DNA from 2 places in the Pseudoalteromonas sp. S4741 genome. Region 2 is predicted to be linked to the other one. Evidence: riboswitches for the same ligand, from Rfam matches in the RefSeq annotation. Region 2 holds a riboswitch; the other holds the start of a gene.
What was found. A riboswitch is a leader RNA that binds a small molecule or an ion and turns the genes downstream of it on or off. The one in region 2 is predicted to bind lysine.

Region 1: it holds a riboswitch for lysine, as region 2 does, so the genes downstream of both, lysC (lysine-sensitive aspartokinase 3) here and dapA (4-hydroxy-tetrahydrodipicolinate synthase) in region 2, are expected to answer to the same signal.

The regions. Positions count from the first base shown of each region.
Region 1 is NZ_PNCN01000057.1:8,282-18,599, forward strand. It holds gene CWC30_RS09215 (4'-phosphopantetheinyl transferase family protein) at 1-363, shown strand, start outside; gene lysC (lysine-sensitive aspartokinase 3) at 340-1,731, opposite strand; lysine riboswitch at 1,807-1,979, opposite strand; gene nhaD (sodium:proton antiporter NhaD) at 2,078-3,325, opposite strand; gene CWC30_RS09230 (MksB family condensin complex protein) at 3,522-4,793, shown strand; gene CWC30_RS09235 (condensin complex protein MksE) at 4,799-5,347, shown strand; gene CWC30_RS09240 (Mks condensin complex protein MksF) at 5,344-8,136, shown strand; gene CWC30_RS09245 (DUF4136 domain-containing protein) at 8,241-8,792, shown strand; gene CWC30_RS09250 (hypothetical protein) at 8,858-9,670, shown strand; gene CWC30_RS09255 (peptide-methionine (S)-S-oxide reductase) at 9,676-10,182, opposite strand.
Region 2 is NZ_PNCN01000031.1:50,279-60,596, forward strand. It holds gene CWC30_RS05495 (phospholipase A) at 1-128, opposite strand, end outside; gene CWC30_RS05500 (succinylglutamate desuccinylase/aspartoacylase family protein) at 306-1,427, opposite strand; gene CWC30_RS05505 (PLP-dependent decarboxylase) at 1,433-2,638, opposite strand; gene CWC30_RS05510 (2,3,4,5-tetrahydropyridine-2,6-dicarboxylate N-succinyltransferase) at 2,638-3,378, opposite strand; gene dapA (4-hydroxy-tetrahydrodipicolinate synthase) at 3,394-4,278, opposite strand; lysine riboswitch at 4,406-4,584, opposite strand; gene CWC30_RS05520 (DNA-3-methyladenine glycosylase I) at 4,773-5,471, shown strand; gene CWC30_RS05525 (protein adenylyltransferase SelO) at 5,480-6,889, shown strand; gene CWC30_RS05530 (OmpA family protein) at 7,210-8,268, shown strand; gene acnB (bifunctional aconitate hydratase 2/2-methylisocitrate dehydratase) at 8,524-10,318, shown strand, end outside.

The sequences.
Region 1 (10,318 bases), on a different contig from region 2:
GGCTTTGATATTGAAAAAATTAATTTAAAGCGCCCTTTTAATAAACTCGCTAAGCACTTTTACCACCCAGCCGAAGTGAGCTTAATAACCAATATAGATAACATAACAACTCAAGCACATCATTTTTTTAGGATTTGGACATTAAAAGAAGCGCTGGCTAAAGCCACCAGACGCCCCATTGCTCAATTATTAAGCCCTAATGTGTTTAACGAACTTAATAACACTCAGCTGACAGCTTGTAGCAATACCGTGGTTGGAGCACATAACGACATGTTTGATATTAGCGTTGTGGCAAAAAAAAGCACCGACTGGCGGTGCTCAATAATAACTATTAACGATTTACGCAGCGCAATCACTTTCTAGTAATCGACTATGAATCGCTTGAACCACAGCATCAGACTCGCTTTGCTCAACTAAAAAGCACAAGTTATGTTTACTTGCACCATGACAAATGAGTCGAATATTAAAATCACTTAATACTTTCATTAAATTCATTTCATGTTGGCGCAAAACAATTTCAGAGCCAATTAATGCCACCAGCGTTAAATTGTTTTCAACCGATACATGGCAAAATTCAGCAAGCTTATCTAAACATGCTTGATCTAGCTCTGGACGTGATGCATTAGGCGCATTATCAAGGGTAATTGCCACACTAATTTCAGAGGTGGTGACCAAATCTACCGAAATATTGCACTCACTTAAAATAGTAAATATACGCGCTAAAAAGCCACTGGCTAATAACATTTCTGGGCTTTTAAGGGTTAATAATATTTGATTTTTACGTTGCGTTACCGCACGAATACCAGGTAGCTGCGATTTTTCACGTTCAATCCACGTACCGCCAAGTTCTGGCTCTGTGCTTGAGCCAACAAACACATTAATATGGCTGCGACTGGCAGGCAAAATTGTAGCTGGGTGCAGCACTTTAGCGCCAAAGGTCGCCATTTCTGCTGCTTCATCAAAACTTAAACGCGCAATAGGAGTGGCTTTTACACACAAACGAGGATCGGTGCTAAAAATACCCACTACGTCAGTCCAAATATGCACACTTTTAGCGTTAATAGCCTCAGCAAGCAGTGCAGCACTATAATCTGAGCCACCTCGACCGAGCGTGGTCGTTAAATTGTTTGCATCGCTACCAATAAACCCTTGGGTTACAATAACGCTATCATCAAGCAGCGGAATTAAATGTGTTTTAGCGGCTTGCGCTGTGGCGCCCACATTTGGTGTTGCTTTACCAAATTGGCTATCGGTTTTAAGCACCTGGCGCACATCAAAACGAGTGGCATTTAAACCCTTTAACCTTAGTATTTGGGTAAATAAGTACGACGATAAACGCTCGCCAAAGCTAAGTAGCTCATCGAACTGCTGCTCTGTATTGAGTGTTTGTGCCGCCAACGTTTGAAATGCATCAAGCGTTTGATTAAACCCAAGGGCTAAATCATCATCTAACGACAGGTCATTTAAAATAGCCTGCTGAATCGCAAGTACACCATCAATATGCTGTTGGCGTTTAGCGGCTTCAATACCCGCTTTGCAAAGCTCCACTAAATGATTGGTCACTCCGGCACTGGCGCTTACTGCAACAATACGTACATTTTTATCGTTTACGATAATTTCGCTACAACGGCTCATCGCCTCAAAGTTAGCAACGCTGGTGCCACCAAATTTGGCAACAATGTAATCTGATTTTGTGCACTGTGAACTTTGTGGCACTGATTGGGTAGTCATTTCGTCTCCTTTCGCGGCATCCAAACCGCAATAAAACAAGAAGAACTTGGCAGGAAATAAAGATAAGAAAAATCTACTGCCAGAAGCTCTCCACCTAAATTGGTGACAGTTTTGAGGATTCAGCCCCATAAACCGAAAAACAATAGTAACGACCCATTATTTTCCTCGGCGAGTACTTCCCTCCTAAATGGTCGCAGGCTGTCGTTGCCTCACATTAAGTACCTAAGTATCGCACCTCTTCTGAATGTATTATTAACCTGTGGCTAATAAAACAAAACCGCACTAAGAGTGCGGCTTTGAAAGTTATCGTTTAGACGTCTAGCTGTCAAGTCGTTTTACACTAAAATCAAATAAAACTACCCATTAAGTAAGAGCCCGCATAACCAAAGGTGTAACACAGTAATAAATACAGCGATAAGCGAAGGTAACTTGCAAACGTCAGCTCTTTTACCTTACTCATGGCTATAATACCGGCTGCCGAGCCAATGATTAGCATAGAGCCACCTACACCGGTTGCATACGTAAACGACAACCAATGCTGTTGACTCATTACAATGTCGGCTTTTAATAACGCTGCCGTTAGTGGCACGTTATCAACACCTGCAGATAAAATACCCATTAAGTAGTTTGCGTACTCTGGCGCCATTACCGTATACAAATTAGTAAATTGGCTCAGTACCCCAACTTCTTTTAACGCACCAACAAGCAGTAACACACCCACGAAAAACAATAAGGTGTCGTACTCTATGTCGCGTATAAAATCGATCATATCTTTGTTGATGTCTTTTTTGCGCATTAAAAATTGCGCGACTAAAAACATAATAGATAAACCCAATAAAAAAGTAAGCAGAGGCGGTACACTGTATAAAACACTCAATGTAAGCGTAGCAATAACCGTAGTGAAGAAAATAACCGCAATGGTTATGTCGGTTTTTTCAATACGTTTAAATTTAGTTTTTTTAAACTCGAGTTGCTTATTCATGCCAATTGATAACAAAGTAGCGAGTAATAATACACTTAGTAACGCAGGCACAATTAACAGTAATAAATTGCTAATTGATACTTTACCATCAAGGAAAATCATAAGTGTGGTTACATCACCCGTGATAAGTGATACACCACCGGAGTTTACAGCAAATACAATAAGCGTGGCGTACTTAACTAACTTTTTGGCTTCAAGCTTTAATGACATTATAACAGCCAAGGAGATCAGTGTAGCTGTTACGTTGTCGGAAATAGATGAAAATACAAATGCAAAACACCCCACCAAAAACATTAGCTTTCGTTCGCTAATACTGGTTGGCATTATCCGGTTCACAACATTTTCGATAAGTCCTTTGGAGTTTAAATAGGCAACAAAGGTCATTGCGGCCATTAAAAACAGCCATAAGGAAGCAATTTCTAAAATATTGTGGTCTAGGAGGGTTTGAATCGTTTCGGGGCTTTGCCCATTAAGAGGAAAAATAAAGGAGATAATCCAACAAAGTGTACCAAAAAATAATGTCGTTTTTGCTTTGTTTACGTGGATCACATCCTCAATAACGATAAGCAAAAATGCAATCGCTATCAGCGTCAGGATAATCGAGGAAACCATGATATTAAACAACCTTCGGGGTTAAGTAAAAATTGAAACCATGTAAAAAATATACCCACAAACTCTATGTGCCTATATTCGGCGCGGATACTATCACTAAGCGGGTGTAAAAACTATTATTAAATCGTCGCAAAAACGAATACCATATAAGTTCGAGAAATATAAAATAACGAATACTAGGAAGTTGCAACGCCTTATGATCCCAGCTAAAAAGCTACTTAATACCCTAAATGAACACTGGGGTGTATTAGAGCTATTATTTAAGCGCTTTAAAATGGCCGACTTTAGTATTAAAGATCTTCAAAATGCCATTAAGCAAAAGCAACCCACGTGGAATAATGAGCGTATTTATAAAGAAACCAACCGGTTATTGAATCAAGAAATTATTATTCCGCTGGCTAAATCGTCACAACTGGAAATTAACCGCGCCATTGCCGACTTTGCCACCTTTTTACTGCAAGAAGAACATTTAGGCTTAGCACAAGAAATTAGTGTCTTGGTTGATGATTTGGCCCGTTTAGGTAATCGGCTATTCAATGCCGGTGAAATGGAAGATTTTGATGATTTACGCCGCTTTAGCCGTATTATGGATGATCGGGTGCGTAAAATAATCAAACTGTTTTTGCACAACGAAAACGCTATTTTAAATATTGTTGAGCAAGCCAAATCTAATAATGCGGTGCAGTCGCTACAAAAACGCTATAAAGCCGTGATAGAAGCGTTTGATGAGTATATAGAACCCATGCTGGAAATGGTGGATATTAGAGGCGACTTTCATGCCTGCTTTACCCTTATTGAGCAACAAATTAGCACCCAAATAGAACACATTGAACGCTCAGGCAAAGCGTACAACGATAAACGCATGCTTGAGCAATTGCGTACCCGCATTCTAGAAATGCACTTAGTTGGCCGGACAAGCTTACGAAAAAGTGCCGATATGCTTATGCCACTGCGTGAAGAGTTGCGCCGTAATAACCTTATTACCCGCCAAGCGGCAAAAGTTTTAGGGCTAATTCGTAAAAACGGGGTGGATAATATGCTCAGCGCCGTGCAACCCCATTTTGTAAGCGATGCGCAAAAGTATTCATTGGGTCAACAGCGTCATATTGTTGCCTATATGGCAAGCCTAGCTGAGTTTGAACACCACGAATATCAGCTACCAGAACAAAATGATGTGCCCGCGTTTGTCACGCCAAACATTCCTGACTACCACGATGTAAAAGCGCAATTTACCAAACGCTTTAAAAAGCAGCGTAAAAAACCACAGCCTTTGCTGCAATTTTTAGACGAAAGCTACCCTGAACTTGAAGCCGATGAAATGTTGTTTTTATATCAAAAGTTGGTAAGCGATAACACCCTAGAAATTAGCCAAAGCGATAAAAAAGCCCGCGTTAACATTGCAGGCCAGCACTTTTCTTTGTACCCCTTTAATTCAGAGCCTCAGGCTGATAAAGCCGAGCACGAGTAATCACCATGACACAGATAAACTTAAATGAGCTTTCTCACTTACAAGCCATTAATAAAAAATTAGTCGCGGGTTACCACATTTGCGAACAAGACACCCTAATATGGCAAGAGCTTGACCAACAAATTGAAGCTTACAGCGCCTTATTCACAGCATTAGGCCATGATTTAAAGCACGACAGTCGTGGCTTTTATTATTTTGCTAGCGATGAAAGCACCCCCAATATGGGCAAAATATCGCGCGCGATAGCGCTCACTATTTATATCTTAATCGAACACTTTGCCAACACAGGTAAAGACCCAATGCGTGCATTATTTGATGAGCCAAACGATTTAGAGCTAATGCAAACCTTGGTACAACTTAATAAACATTTATTTGATCAGCTTGAAATATTCTCGGGTTCTGATTTACGCAAAGATGTGTATTTACGCATGGTACGTTTAGGCCTTGCCCGCGAAGTGGAAGGCGGCTTTATGCTACAGGCGCCAATTCATCGCTATATTGATGCCTTAATGGAAGTAAATGAAGAAACCTTTTTAGGAGAGGACGAGGAATGAAAAACTTATACGGACTGAGTAAACTCGCCCTACTTAATACTGCAGGCTATGCAAAGTGTGTGATCCCACTTGATAAAAGTAGCTCGATTTGTGCGCCTAACAACACAGGTAAAAGCTCAGTAATTAATGCACTGCAATTTCCGCTAATTAATGATTTACGCCTTACCGAGTGGGATGGCCACGATTTAGATGAAACCCGTAAGTTTTATTTTTCATCAGATCAATCGTACATTTTATTGCAAGCCGATTTACCCCATGGCTCAGTTGTCATTGGCGTAGCCGGCTTAGGTAAAATTGCCGGTTATGCACACCAATACTTTTGCTATCAAGGCAAACTTGATTTAGCCCAGTACACCCAAGGCAATACCATTATTAAGTTTACCAAGCTGTTTAATCACTTAAAGCAGCAAGGTTACAACCCGATAGAGCTTAAAGCGCAAGAGTTAAACGCCCTACTTACAGGCGGTGCAACGCAATTTGATGGTGAGATCAATTTAAAAATGATCCCCCTTAACAACGTTCAAGACTCTGCAATATACAAAGAAATATTTCGTCGTATTCTTAATTTACATAAATTAGGTGCAAACGACGTTAAGCGCTTTATGTTACGTGTGTTTGAACGCCACATGTCAAATTCAAAGGTCGACTTTTACGAAGTATGGCGCCGGTCGTTTGATAAAGTAAACCGCGCAAAACGTGAATTAAAAGCCCTTGAGTCAATGCAAGAGCCCATAGCCGCCCTTGAATCAATGCTTGAAAACCAAACAGTACTTAAAGGTAAACTGGCCGCTTATGCACCAAAAATTGACCAAGCACTGATTGATTTTGATACGTATCAGGAAGAGCAACTAAGCGAGCTCAACATCGCTCTTGAAGATATTGAGCACGAAAAACACGAGTTTGAACAAAAACAAAGCCTATACGTTCAACAATCACGCGATATAGAGCGCAAACAAACCCAAATTGAACAGTGGTTTTTAGATTACAACGCCCTTAAAAGTGAGTTTGAGCTGGTTAATAAAGCCACGCTAAAAACCGGCTTAACGCAGTTAAAAAATGACTACGAGTCGTTGTCACACTCAATAACGAGTGCTCAAGGGCAAAGCCTGCACACCCTTGATTACCGCATTGGCGAAACACAAAAACAAATTAAAAGCTTAAAGTTACAACTTAAAAACTTAGAATATAATTTATTCACTCGTATGCGTGAAGACTTATCACTGAAAGAAGTTGAAGAAATATCGCGGCTATTAAACCCCGATCTTCTCTCCTTTGCCACCACCAGCAATGGCGATATAACCATTGATGATGACGACGCTTTCGGTGAATTTTTATCACAGCTTAGTGAAAACGTGAAAGGCGGTGTGCTCACCCTGCCCGGTGCCAGTATTAAACTTAAAAAACTCTCACCTGTGCAAATGCAAAGCGGCGAAAACAAAGAGCAACTGAGTGCTCAATTAACTGCGCTTGAGCAATCATTAAAAGAGTTCAAACAACAGCGTGAGGTGGCCGCCAATGTTGCAGATAAGCAAAAAGAAAAAGACGCGCTATACGATGAGCTTATGAGTGCTGAAAGTGCACTTAAACGCTTAGAGCAATTTGAAGTGATGCAACAATCGGTTGACGCGCAGGCGATGCTAAAAGAGCAGCTTTTAGCCGAACGCGAACAAGTTGACGACTACCTACAAGATATTCAAAAAAACAGTGGCTCAATTGCTGACAGACGATCACTAATCAAATCAAAACAAGCGCAAATTAATCGTCAAACAGAGCGCCTGCGCCAAGTTAAAACCGAGCGTATTGACCACACGTTAGATTTATACAGTGGTAAAGTGACGCCTTACATGATTGATATAAAAATCGATTTTGATAATTTAAGCGATTTAATTCATCACTTTAATAAAGACTGCCAAGAGCTTCGTAATTTCGATATAAATGTACGTAATACCTATATGCATATTTACAATGCAGGTATTACCAAGTTCGATAACGAAAACGATGAGTTTAGTAAATACCAAAAACTTATTAGCGCGTTTCATAATATTGATAACGAACGTGATGCCGTTGAGCGCCAAGGTCGCGTTGCCCTCACCGAAGTGGCCGCCACGATTAAAGGCTTACGTGAAGATTTAGACCGCCTACGCCGTGAAATGAATAGCTTTAATAAAGGCATAAGCCAGCACCGCATTTCAAACCTGCAAGCGTTTAAAATTAATATTATCCCGCGCAAAATGTTGGTAGATAGCATTGATACCATTATCAGTACATCTAACCAAATTGAACAAGGCGATACCCTGGATTTACTCAGCCATGAGCCGTACAGCGAAAGTGCGGTAAACGACGCAAAAGATCATTTAATTAAACTCGCCTCAGACAAAGCAGGCCTGACCCTCACCGATTTATTTGATATTCGTTTTGAAGTGGTTAACCGCGCGGGCGAAACCGAACACTTTGAAAAAATAGATTCGGCTGGTTCAAATGGTACGCGTATCACCATTAAGCTGTTATGTGGCATGTTGTTTATTCGTTACTTATTGAGCGATCAGGAACAAAACTTATACCGTATACCTATTTACATAGATGAAGCGGCTGATATCGATCCGCAAAACCAAAAAGCAATTATAGAAACCGCCCTGAGCTTTGGCTTTGTGCCAATATTTGCTTCGGTTAAACCGCAAATAAGTTGTGATTATATTGTGCCAATTCGTTCAGTAAAAGACGGCGCACAAAACTGGGTAGATGAAAAAGATTGGATTGAGGTTGAACATAAAGCCTCTCTACTGGACTAAGAATTAATTGGCTATTCATCTTAGCCAGCTACACTTATTTTTAGATTTTAAATTACCCTCGCCCATGGTAGTTTAAACAAACGCACTTTATTGGAGCAAACGGTATGAAACATATATTTATTGTCGCAGCACTGGCGCTACTTACCGCCTGTACACAAACGCCCGATTGGGATTACGATAAATCAGCAAACTTTAGTAACTACAAAACGTTTGCTTGGGTAGAAAACGCGAGCCTAACCAAAGACACGAATAACTACCAAATCAGTGGCCTTATGGAAAAACGCGTTCGCAATGCGGTAAACAACCAACTAAGCCAACAGTTAGGTATGCAATTGGTTGACGTAGCGCAAGCTGATGTACTTGTTAATTACCATGCAAGTGTTGATAAAGAGCTAGAAGTAGATACCTTTAACGTAGGCTACGGTGCACGTTGGGGTTACTGGGGCACAGGCTTTAACCACGATGTAAGTGCACGTGAGTATGAAGTAGGCACGTTAGTTATCGATATTATTGATCGTGAGTCAAACCAATTAATTTGGCGTGGTGCTAAAGATGGTCGTTTAAAGAAAAAACAAACACCATCACAACGTGAAGCCGCTATTAAAGAAACGGTTGCCAATATTTTAAGCAACTTCCCGCCAAAAAAGCAGCAGTAAGTTTTAATTAATATTTAAAAAGCCCGCAGGCTCGCGGGCTTTTTTGTGAGAAAAGGAATTTTTCGGTGACATTTAAAAAGCTCCTAACCCTTAGCTTATTTTTACCCCTGCTTTGTGCGTTCCATGCGTACGGCACTCAACTACAGTTAAAGCCTGGTATATGGCAAGGAATTTATAAAGATCATTTTGAGTACAATGTACTGGAAATTAAAGAAAACGGAGAACACCGTTTAATAATAGCAAGTATCGCCAATGCATTTTATAGAAATAAATCAATTGCGTTTAGCAATAATGATATCAAATGCAGTCGCATTAATTGCACTATCAAACTTGTTAGCCCTAATAAAGAACATCTGCAATTTACATTGATTTTAAGCCCCTTTTTAGATAATTCATTCGAGGTGTTAGAAATTTATTCTAATGCAGACGATAATTTTGTAATGTCAAAAACGTACCGATTGGAAGAACAAAAAGGGCAATCTACCGTTCGTACATTTATAGGTAAATACCGCTCTAAAATAGATGAGTTAGCTGCTATAGAAAAGACGGGCCTACATGGTTTTTGGGTAGGATTATTAAATTTAGACGGCAAGCAAGAACTAGCAAGTATTGAATTTCACCCCAATAAAAAGTCGTATTTCAATTATTTTACAAATGGGACCAATGACATAATTAGCACCTCTTTTATGCCACAAGATATTCAAGAAAAAGAGAGGATATTGGAAATAACCACCAGCCACCCACTTTTCGCAAATAAGCTAATTATTCATAAAGACAACCGAGAACTTAAAGGCTATATGTACTCAAACCACAAAGGCACAACACTTCAAACTGGCTCGTTCAAATTATATCGTTTTGAAAGGCCTGAGTACCCTTAAAGCTATCACGATTTATACTTGTGCAATAAATCAAGCGGGATATGGCAATAATCATCAGGGTGATTGGTTAAACGGTCTTGATGCTCGGGATCGCTAGGGACATAATTAGTCAATGGCGCTACTTGTACCGCTATTTTTTTGGCATCGTCCCGCTGGCTAATATAGTCCCTGGCGATGTTTAAATGATTACTGTCTTGGCTAAAAATGGCGGTGCGGTATTTTTCGCCTACATCGTTACCTTGTTTATTGATACTGTATGGGTCAATAATTTCAAAAAAATAGCCGATTAATTCATTTAAGGTCACTTCTTGGCTATCAAAGGTTACTTTCACGCATTCGGCATAGCCATCGTATTCACCTTGTGTTGTGTTACTAGTGCCATTGGCACGCCCCGCCTCAGTAGTCACTACTCCAGGTAAATACTTCATAAATTCTTGCACGCCCCATAAGCAACCACCTGCAAAATAAAGTGTGTGCTGATTTAATGAATGGCTCGGTTGTTGTGTTTGCATAATAAAGTGACCAATGTAAATAACTTATAGGATGCAGAGTTACTATTTTGTAACGCTAGATTTGATTATCAAATGCAGTTTTTTATCATTAATGTACAATAGCGCCCAAAATCACCCTAGCTTAGTGAACTTACCT
Region 2 (10,318 bases):
ATCACTTCATTTAAAATACATTGCTTTACCAGCTCAAGTTCATTGTTTTGCTCGTTATTCGCTGTTTCTTCAGCAACAACGGTTGTGCTGAGTAATGTAGAAAGTAGTATCCAATGGCGCCAACTCATTATAATTCCTTTGTAAGTGAGGGAAGTCAGTATTTTGCTAATTATAGCGCCTTTTTAACACATAAACGGTGAATTTGTCCTGAACTTTAATACTTTAAAAAGAAAAGCGACCTAAGTCGCTTTTACTGTGTAACTAGTTATTTACTAGCTAACTCTCACGCAATGAGAAGGGGTGAGCTAAAGCTCAAAGACGTTGGTAAAAAATTTATACAGCTCGGTACCTTGATTCACACTCGCTGAGGCAAAATGCAATATCGCAATTGCATCGAGATCGAAGCTTAGGGTTTGCAGCGGTTGTTCGCTTAAATAGCGCTCCATTCGCAGTATTTTAGCAATGGGTTCTCCAGCTTTAACATGCCCGCCAAGAGGTGCTAGGTATTCGACCATGCCACCCATGGGGGCGTAATAAGCGATATAATCATTTAGTTGGCAGCCATATCTTGTCATCAATTTTGGTTTGTAGGGGGCATCAACAAATACTTGCTTATGATTTAAATAACTTAAAATACTATTGGCATCGTCTAGTGCCGCGCTTAAATCGATTTTTTCTTGGCTGCCAAGTTCTACCGTAAAGGCTTCAACTTGCACGTTAAATTCACGCCCTTGCTGAGCAAGTTGCTCACTAAGCTGCCACCATGGACAAAAGCTTGCTTCATCCATTGCGCCATCAAAGTCATTAGGAATAACCAGCACATGGGGAATATTAAAGTAACGCGCGCTATCGGTCGCATACTCAGGGCAATATAAGTGCTGACTAGAAATAGGGCCGGTGTGTAAATCTAAAACTATATCTGCTTGATGCGCCAATTTTTGTAAGTTTAGCGCAATCCGTTTCCCCGTTGTTAAACGATAATCAGGGCCGTTGAGTTGTTGCTCAACGTCATTAATTAACGCGGCTTTAAAGGCTGTTTTCAGAATCTTATCATCGGCATCGCTGAACTGCTTTGCAAACTGTGATGCAAGTTTATTATTGCAGTGATACATGCGATTCCAATTAGTCCCCGTAATGGGATCGAATCGGCCAAGGGTAAATTCCCCCGACTTTTGATTACAGCCAATGGGGTTAGCGTAAGGAACTAAGGTAATATCACCTTTTAAATTAAGTGCTTTTAGTTGCTCAAGTAATTGGTAAATTACCGCGTTGCCTTGCACTTCTGCGCCATGCATATTTGCTTGTACATACACACTTGGGCCGGTGCCATCTCCTTTTAAACGATACACAGGAATAGTCAGTGGTAGTCCGTTTGCGACTTCGCCAACTACAATGTTTTCTTGGCTTATAGCTGTGGTGTTATTCATCTTTTTTACCTCAAGTAGTGGCTTGCATCTTCTGCTTGTCGCACGCAACTCAATACGCCATTGTGTATAACATATTCACCGGCCAGCTCATGACATAAAAAGTACGGCATACTTTCGGTAAAACCGTAGGCACCGCATTGACTAAACACTAACCAGTCTTGCTCATTTAAATCACTGGGTAATTGGTGCTCTCCTAAGCAATCAAGTGCAGTACATAAGGGGCCGTATAGGCTCATTGCTTGATTTGCTGCGTTTGAATCTCGTAACAAACGCGCAGGGAAATCTTGACTGGTGACCGCAGGGCGCAATAAATGATTAATGCCGCCGCTCATAATCACCTGTTGTTGGCCGTAATTTAGTTTGCGCTCAACAACAGGTGTGGCGTAGTGGCCGCATTCGCCTACAGCGTAGCGACCTAGTTCCATCCACAGCTCAGTAACCCCCGCATCGCATTTAATTTTTGCAAGCGCCTCTATGAGTGCATCCCAACTTAGAGTGGGCGTATCAAGCGTATAGGGAATACCTAAACCACCACCTAAATCCAGCACCTTGAGGTTAATATTTAAATCCTCAGCAAGTTGCCTTAACGGCGTAATCATTTGTGTCCACAGTTCAGCAAGTTTGTCGCTGCTAAGCATGTTGCCCCACTGAAAAATATGCAGACCGTCAAAATTAAGTGCACAGTAGTCACTGGTATTTAGCGCCTGCCACTCGTCGCACCCTAAGCCAAATGGAGTAAGACTATCGCCCCCTAGCGGGTTTTTATCACCCTCGGGCCAGCGTAATTGAACGCGCAGCAAAACCTGCAACTGGCACTGCTGGGCATTGGCTTGTTCGTTTAACCAACGCACCTGATTGAGACTTTCTGCCACAAAGGTGCGTACGCCACGCGCAATAAAGTGCTTAATTTGTTTAGGGCTTTTTGCAGGCCCCGTGTTGAGCACGCGTTCACTGTTAATTCCTTGAGCGAGGACTTGCTCAAGCTCGCCTTTACTTGCAACATCAAAGTTAAAACCAGCGTTATTTAAGCGTTGGATCACGCTAGATAACGGGTTCGCTTTAACTGCATACCAGAGTTTTACCTCGGTTTGTGCTACTAAACGCGTTAAATGTGTGTTTAGTGAATCAAGATCATAAACAAAAAAGGGCGTATCAAGCTCAGTTGATAGCTTATCAATAGCGCTTTTAACGGGCGTGCTCAAAAAGGTCATTAACGTAAAACCTCTTCAAGCAATAATGACGCGTCACTTTGCTCGTCACGGTATTTAACAATTAACGCACACGACATGCTTAAGCCTTGCTCACGCGCCCAATCGTTTGACGCAGGGCGAGATCCAGGGATCACAATCGCGTATTCAGGGATAGCTTCGCCTTTATCAAGCTGGCGCTCATTTACGCAGTCATAAACAGGGATGGTTGCAGATAAGCGAACACCTGGAGCAAGTACCGCGCCTTTTTTAACTACCACGCCTTCAACAATCACACAGCCTGCACCAATAAAGGCATCATCTTCAATAACCACAGGGCTGGCACCAATGGGCTCAAGTACCCCCCCTAATTGTACCGCGGCGCTTAAATGCACATTTTTACCTACTTGAGCACACGACCCTACGAGCGCGTGGCTATCTACCATAGTGCCCTCGTCAATAAATGCACCAATATTTACGTACGCAGGTGGCATAATAATAGTGCCTTTGGCAACATGTGCACCACGGCGCACACTTGAACCACCGGGTACCATGCGAACGCCTGCTGTGGCTTCAAAGCTTTGCGGCGCTAAGTTATGTTTATCAACAAAACCGCCAGAAAACTCGGTGTTTTGACCGTTTTTAAAGGCTTCTAAAATGCCTTGCTTTACTTCTACGTTAGCGTGCCATTGGCCGTTTTCGTCTTGTGTTGCTGCGCGAACTGCGCCCGTTTCTAAATTATTTAATAGTTCTAACCAGTTCATTATAAAAACCTGTATTTAATGCCAAGATAAAATGGTGTTGTTTGCCGATGAAATGTCATCGGTGTGTGTCAACTCAAGGTGTGTTAAAGGTGGGCGTAGATACGGACTGCCAATACGCCCTTGTAAATGCATTAACACTTTGACTGGGATAGGGTTGGCTACTGAGAATAAGCTATTGATAGCACTAGACCACTGGACAAAAAGATTAGGGTGTTGGCCGCTTAAACTGCGCTTTACAAACTCATGGGTTTGCACTGGCCATGCATTGGCTGCAACCGACACTAAACCTTTTGCACCTGCTTGGGCAAAATAAGGCATGAGGGCATCATCACCACTAAAAATAGCTAGTTCAGGCGCTGCTTGTCGATAGGCTTCAAATTGAGAAATACAGCCACTGGCTTCTTTCAGTGCCCATAAATTTTTATGTTGTTTGAGGTTTTCAATGGTTGCAATGGGAATGCTAACCGCACTACGTCCTGGTACGTTATAAAGCATACACGGATGAGAACTGGCATTGAGCAGGCTTTCAAACCAATGCGTTTGCCCCACTGCACCGGGTTTGGCGTACAAAGGCGAGCCAAGTAAAAAACCATGAATAGGCAGTTGGTTGCAGTAGTTAACCCATTCAAGCTGCTGCTTTAAGTTACTACCACCGACTGCGACCATTAGGGGGACACTCGGTTTTAATTGGCAGACATGCTCTACGATGGCTTGCTGCTCTTTTAGGGTCAGGGCTAACCCTTCGCCGGTGCTACCTAGCAGTAAAATGCCATTGTTAGCAGCTTCTTGTTCGGCCACTAAGGTGTTTAAGGTTGCGTAATCAACTAGGCCATTTTGATCAAATGGGGTGATCAGCGCAGTCCATAAATGGAAATTGTTAATATTGAAGTTGTTGATCATCTCTCACGAACTTACAGGGCATTCGTCGAGTTTTTGGCGGGTATTTAGGATGCCTGACTCTTTGAATGTGTTTATAATTCGAAGAGCGAATGGGCTTAAATAATAGGGCGCACGGCCTTATTATACTAAGACCAGAAGCTCTCCACCAAATATGTTATTGGTGACAGTCGCTAGGATTCAACCTAGTCGCCCGAAGTAATCTTTCACAAAAAGTGTTACCTCTCGGCGTTAATTCCCCTCACGTATGCTCATTGGAGTTTGCGCTCCTAACATACGCTACCTGAATAACGCACCTCTTCTAGCCCTTTGTACTCGCTACTTGAAAAGCCAGTTAGCAAATACAATGTAATAGGGTAAGTGCGGCGATTAAACCATTTTAGCCGTCTAGGTGTCAAGTGACTAAATTCAGATTGATTCATCCTGATTGACTGTTATTACGTATTGGCTGCTTTTCTCGTACACTAACCTCACAGTAGAAGTAAGGTATTAAGCAGATGGAAAAATTTAGCGATATTTATAAGCGAGCAGTGGAGCGAAAGGGCTCTGAAAAAATGCTTAAGTTGTTACTCGCAAAACCTTTATCAACAAAGCAACTCAGCACATTAAGTGATGATGATTGGCTAGAAGAATTTACTCGCAAGGTATTTCAAAGTGGTTTTTATTGGTCGGTGATCAATAGTAAATGGGCAGGATTTAGAGAGGTTTTTTGGGATTTTAATGTTGAAAAGTTACTGATGATGCCACCGGATATGCTTGAGCAAAAAGCCAGTGATGAGCGGATTGTACGCAACTATAAAAAAGTAAAAACTATTACTGAAAATGCATATATGATCCACGAAGTTGCGCAACAGCATGGTAGTTTTAGTCAGTTTATAGCTAATTGGCCAAGTGAAGATATTATTGGTTTGTGGGCATATTTGAAAAAACAGGGTGCGCGTTTAGGGGGCAATACCGGTCCTTATGCTTTGCGTGCATTAGGGAAAGACACCTTTTTATTATCCCGAGACGTAGAGAGCTATTTACGTGCGCACAAAATTATAGATGGCGGCTTACAAACCAAAAAATCATTAAATGCCGCGCAAGCTTTTTTTAATGAACTGCAGCAGCAAAGCGGTTTAAGTATGCAAGAGCTAAGCTTAATTGTCGCTTATGGTGTCGGCGACAATCGCGTAGGAATAAGCCAACAACAATAGGATTAATCATGAAATTAGTGCCAAGGTATACCAATATTGGTGACGGCTTTGCTATTAGCGATCATCCGGCTAAAGTGGCAGCGCCACAGTTATTGTTATGGAATGAGCCCCTAGCTAAGCAATTTAATATACAGGTGAGTGCCGATTCACGAGCAAATATATTCAGCGGTAATGAACCCCAAGCGATTTCTGCAGTGGCACTGGGATATTCTGGTCATCAGTTTGGTCACTTTTCACCGCGACTAGGGGATGGTAGGGCGCATTTGCTCGGTGCGATTAGCGATGATAAAAATCAGCTTTGGGATCTTCAATTAAAAGGCGCTGGTGCTACGCCATTTTCGCGCGGAGGCGATGGCCGCTGTGCATTAGGTCCAGCTATTCGTGAGTACGTAATGAGCGAAGCTATGCACGCGCTTGGCATTCCAACAACGCGTTGTTTAGCCGTGGTTGGCAGTGGCGAAACCGTTTATCGCAACCCACCTCAACCAGGTGCTATTGTAACCCGACTCGCCAGCAGTCATATACGGGTGGGCTCGTTTCAATATTTAGCCACTCAAGGTGACGTTACTAGCCTAAAAAACTTAGCCGACTTAGCCATTCAAAGACACTATCCCGAGATTAACAGCACTGGTGCTCAGCGTTATTTAGATTTTTTAGCTGCAGTGATCGCCAACCAAGTCAAATTAGTCGTAAGTTGGATGAGGGTGGGGTTTATTCATGGTGTTATGAACACCGATAACACCTTAATTAGTGGTGAAACCATAGATTACGGCCCATGTGCCATGATGAACCTGTTTGATTTTGATACCGTGTTTAGCTCTATTGATAAACAAGGGCGTTATGCGTTTGGTAATCAGCCAAACATGGCAAGTTGGAACTGTGCCCGCTTAGCAGAGAGTCTAATGGCGCTGATCAGTGATGATGACGAGCAAGCGGTGGCATTGATGACGCCTTTAATTGAGGGCTTTTCAACGCAATTTAACCAACAATTTAGCGCTATGTGGACGCAAAAGTTAGGGTTAACAGTCGCGGATGATAAAGATAATAAGTTGGTGGGAGAGTTACTAGGGTTATTAAAACAACACCAGCTTGATTATACCAATACTTTTAATGCGTTAACTGAATCGTTAACTGGACAAGCGCAAATACCATCAGCACTCGTATCGTGGGCACAGCAATGGCAAACACGAACTAACGAGCATAGTTATAATATAATGCGACAGGCAAATCCAAGTGTGATTCCCCGTAATCATATTATTGAAGATATTATTACTCAGTACACTACGCATGGGGATAGTGAGCTACTCAGTCGTTTTAGCAAAGTGATGTCGAGCCCTTACACAAGCAATATGCAAGCTACAGAGTTTCAACAGCCGCCTGAAGATGATAAGAATTATCGTACTTTTTGTGGTACTTAAGTATTGTTTGTTGCATCTTAAAATGAATATAAAAGGTCATTTTTTACTCCTGCAATGTTCATTCATAGAGTAAACTATGAACGAGTGATACCATAACTCCATAAAGGCCAGTAATCGTGTGGGGTTTAAAGCGATTGTTTGCTTTTTGAGCTAGCCTGTGTTCATCGACATTTTTTATGAGCTAGTTTTATTATCCTAGATATTGAAAAAATATATTTGCGTTAAGCATTGATTAACAAAGACTCAGTTACTATATAAGTAAGTTAGAAGAGCTAGCAATGCTTAGCTATATTTTTAGTTGTTAAAATGGGAAGAAAACAATGAAATTAAAATCACTTACAATGGCTATTGCGTTAGCTGCAACTAGCGCATCTACTTTCGCAGCCGAGCAAGAAGGCTTTTACATCGGTGCATTCGGCGATTATTACGATGCTTCGTGGAAAAACATGCGTGAGCAAGCTGGCCTTGACGTTAATGAGTCAACAGGCTGGGGTGCTGAATTAGGCTACCGCTTTAATGATTACTGGAGTGCGCGTTTAGAGTACGCAGACCTAGACTTTAATGCTCACGACAAAGTATTGAACAACCGCAACGATATTGACGGCGAACGTTATGGTATCGATGCACTTTACCACTTTGGTGGCGGTCCTTTCTACGGTTTATTTGGTCTGAAAGATATTGATGTTGTTGATGACAACACGTTTTTAAACGCAGGTGTAGGTTACCGACACTTTGTTACAGACAACTTTTTTGTTAATGCTGAAACCAGTGTTTACCAAGGTTTAGATAAAGGCTACACAGATGTTGGCGCTAAATTAGGTATAAACTACTTCTTTGGTCAAAAATCGGCGCCAGTAACACCGGTTGAGCCTGCACCAGAGCCAGAAATTGTTCCTGTGCCGGTAGCACTTGCTGATACAGATAAAGACAGCATCCCTGATGTAGATGATAAATGTGCCAATACACCTATGACAGATGCTGTTGGTAGCGATGGTTGTACACTTTATGAAGATACTGAAGTAACAGTAAGCTTGTTAGTAACATTCCCTAACAATGATTCTTCAGTTTCGCAGCAGTACTTAAATGATATTGACGAAGTAGCGACTTTCTTAAAAGAGTACCCAGATACAACAGTGCTTCTTGAAGGTCATACGTCTGCAGTAGGTAAAGCGTCTTACAATAAATGGTTATCTAAAAAACGTGCTGATGCAGTAGCTAAAAAGCTAATTGCTGATGGTATTGCAGAAGATCGCATTACAGCGGTAGGTTTAGGTGAAGAACGCCTTAAAAATGAAGCGAATACGGCAAAAGCGCATGCTGAAAATCGCCGCGTTGAAGCACACGTAAAATCTATTAAACGTGTAAAAGTATTACGTTAATAGTCTCATTATTGAGTAAAAACCCAGCTTAGGCTGGGTTTTTTTATGGCTGCTTAATAGGTATTCATGGGAGTTGGTTTTACTTTGTTCACTATTCATATTATTAATAATCGGTATAACTAGTTGCATAACTGGATGGATTTTAATCTATGCACAAAAGCTTTATAATCGGCAGATAGAATACTATAAGTATTGGGTTATGGTGTGTTTAGTAAACACCACCGAATACTTTAACGTCACCAAGAGGGCAATACTGTGCTACAAGAATATCGTAAACACGTAGAAGAACGTGCCGCGTTAGGTATCGTACCAGCGCCATTAGACGCTCAGCAGACGGCTGATCTTATTGAGCTAATTAAAACGCCACCGGCAGGTGAAGAAGAGTTCATCCTAGAACTACTGATTAACCGCGTACCACCAGGTGTTGATGATGCAGCCTACATTAAAGCAGGCTTTTTAGCGGCTGTTGCTAAAGGTGAAGCTGTTTCTCCGTTGATTTCTAAAGAAAAAGCAGCTGAGTTACTAGGTACTATGCTCGGTGGCTACAATATTGCACCAATGGTTGAACTACTTGATGACGAAGCGTTAGCGCCAATTGTAGTAAAAGGCCTTTCGAACACATTATTAATGTTTGATGCGTTCTACGATGTAGAAGAAAAAGCAAAAGCAGGTAATGCATACGCCAAGCAAATTATAGAGTCTTGGGCTGCTGCAGAATGGTTTGTCAATAAGCCAGCCGTTGCTGAAAAAATCTCTGTGACGGTATTTAAAGTCACTGGCGAGACAAACACAGATGATTTATCACCAGCACCAGATGCATGGTCACGTCCTGATATTCCGCTTCATGCATTAGCCATGCTTAAAAATGAGCGTGATGGTATTAACCCTGACAAAGACGGTGAAGTAGGTCCAATCACTCAGCTTGAAGAATTAAAAACTAAAGGCTTACCACTTGCTTACGTAGGTGACGTTGTTGGTACAGGCTCTTCGCGTAAGTCTGCAACAAACTCTGTGCTTTGGTTTATGGGTGATGATATCCCATTCGTACCAAACAAGCGCGTGGGTGGTGTATGTTTAGGTAACAAGATTGCGCCTATTTTCTTCAACACAATGGAGGACTCGGGTGCGTTACCAATCGAGTTAAATGTTGATGAATTCAACATGGGTGACCAAATTGATATTTACCCATACGAAGGTGTAGTTAAGCGCCACGGTACTGATGATGTGATCTCTACATTTGAACTTAAATCAGAGGTAATTTTAGACGAAGTTCGTGCTGGTGGTCGTATTCCATTGATCATTGGTCGTGGTCTTACAGACAAAGCGCGTACATCATTAGGTTTAGGCGCAACTGACGTATTTAAAGTACCAGCAGTGACTGAAGTATCAGACAAAGGCTTTACGCTTGCGCAAAAAATGGTTGGTAAAGCATGTAACGTTGCCGGTATTCGCCCAGGCCAATACTGTGAACCTAAAATGACCACGGTTGGCTCGCAAGATACAACAGGTCCTATGACGCGTGATGAGCTTAAAGACTTAGCCTGTTTAGGTTTCTCTGCAGATTTAACAATGCAGTCTTTTTGTCATACATCGGCTTACCCTAAGCCAATCGATGTAAACACGCACCATACGCTTCCTGATTTTATTATGAATCGTGGCGGTGTATCGCTTCGCCCTGGTGATGGTGTAATTCACTCATGGTTAAACCGTATGTTATTACCAGATACCGTAGGTACGGGTGGTGATTCACATACACGTTTCCCATTAGGTATTTCATTCCCAGCAGGTTCGGGGGCGGTAGCGTTTGCAGCTGCAACGGGTGTAATGCCACTAGATATGCCTGAATCAATTTTGGTTCGCTTTAAAGGTGAAATGCAACCGGGTATCACTTTACGTGATCTTGTACATGCTATCCCTTACTTCGGTATCAAAGAAGGCCTATTAACGGTTGAGAAAAAAGGTAAAATTAACGAATTCTCTGGTCGCATACTAGAAATCGAAGGGGTTGAGCACTTAACGGTTGAGCAAGCGTTTGAGCTATCAGATGCAT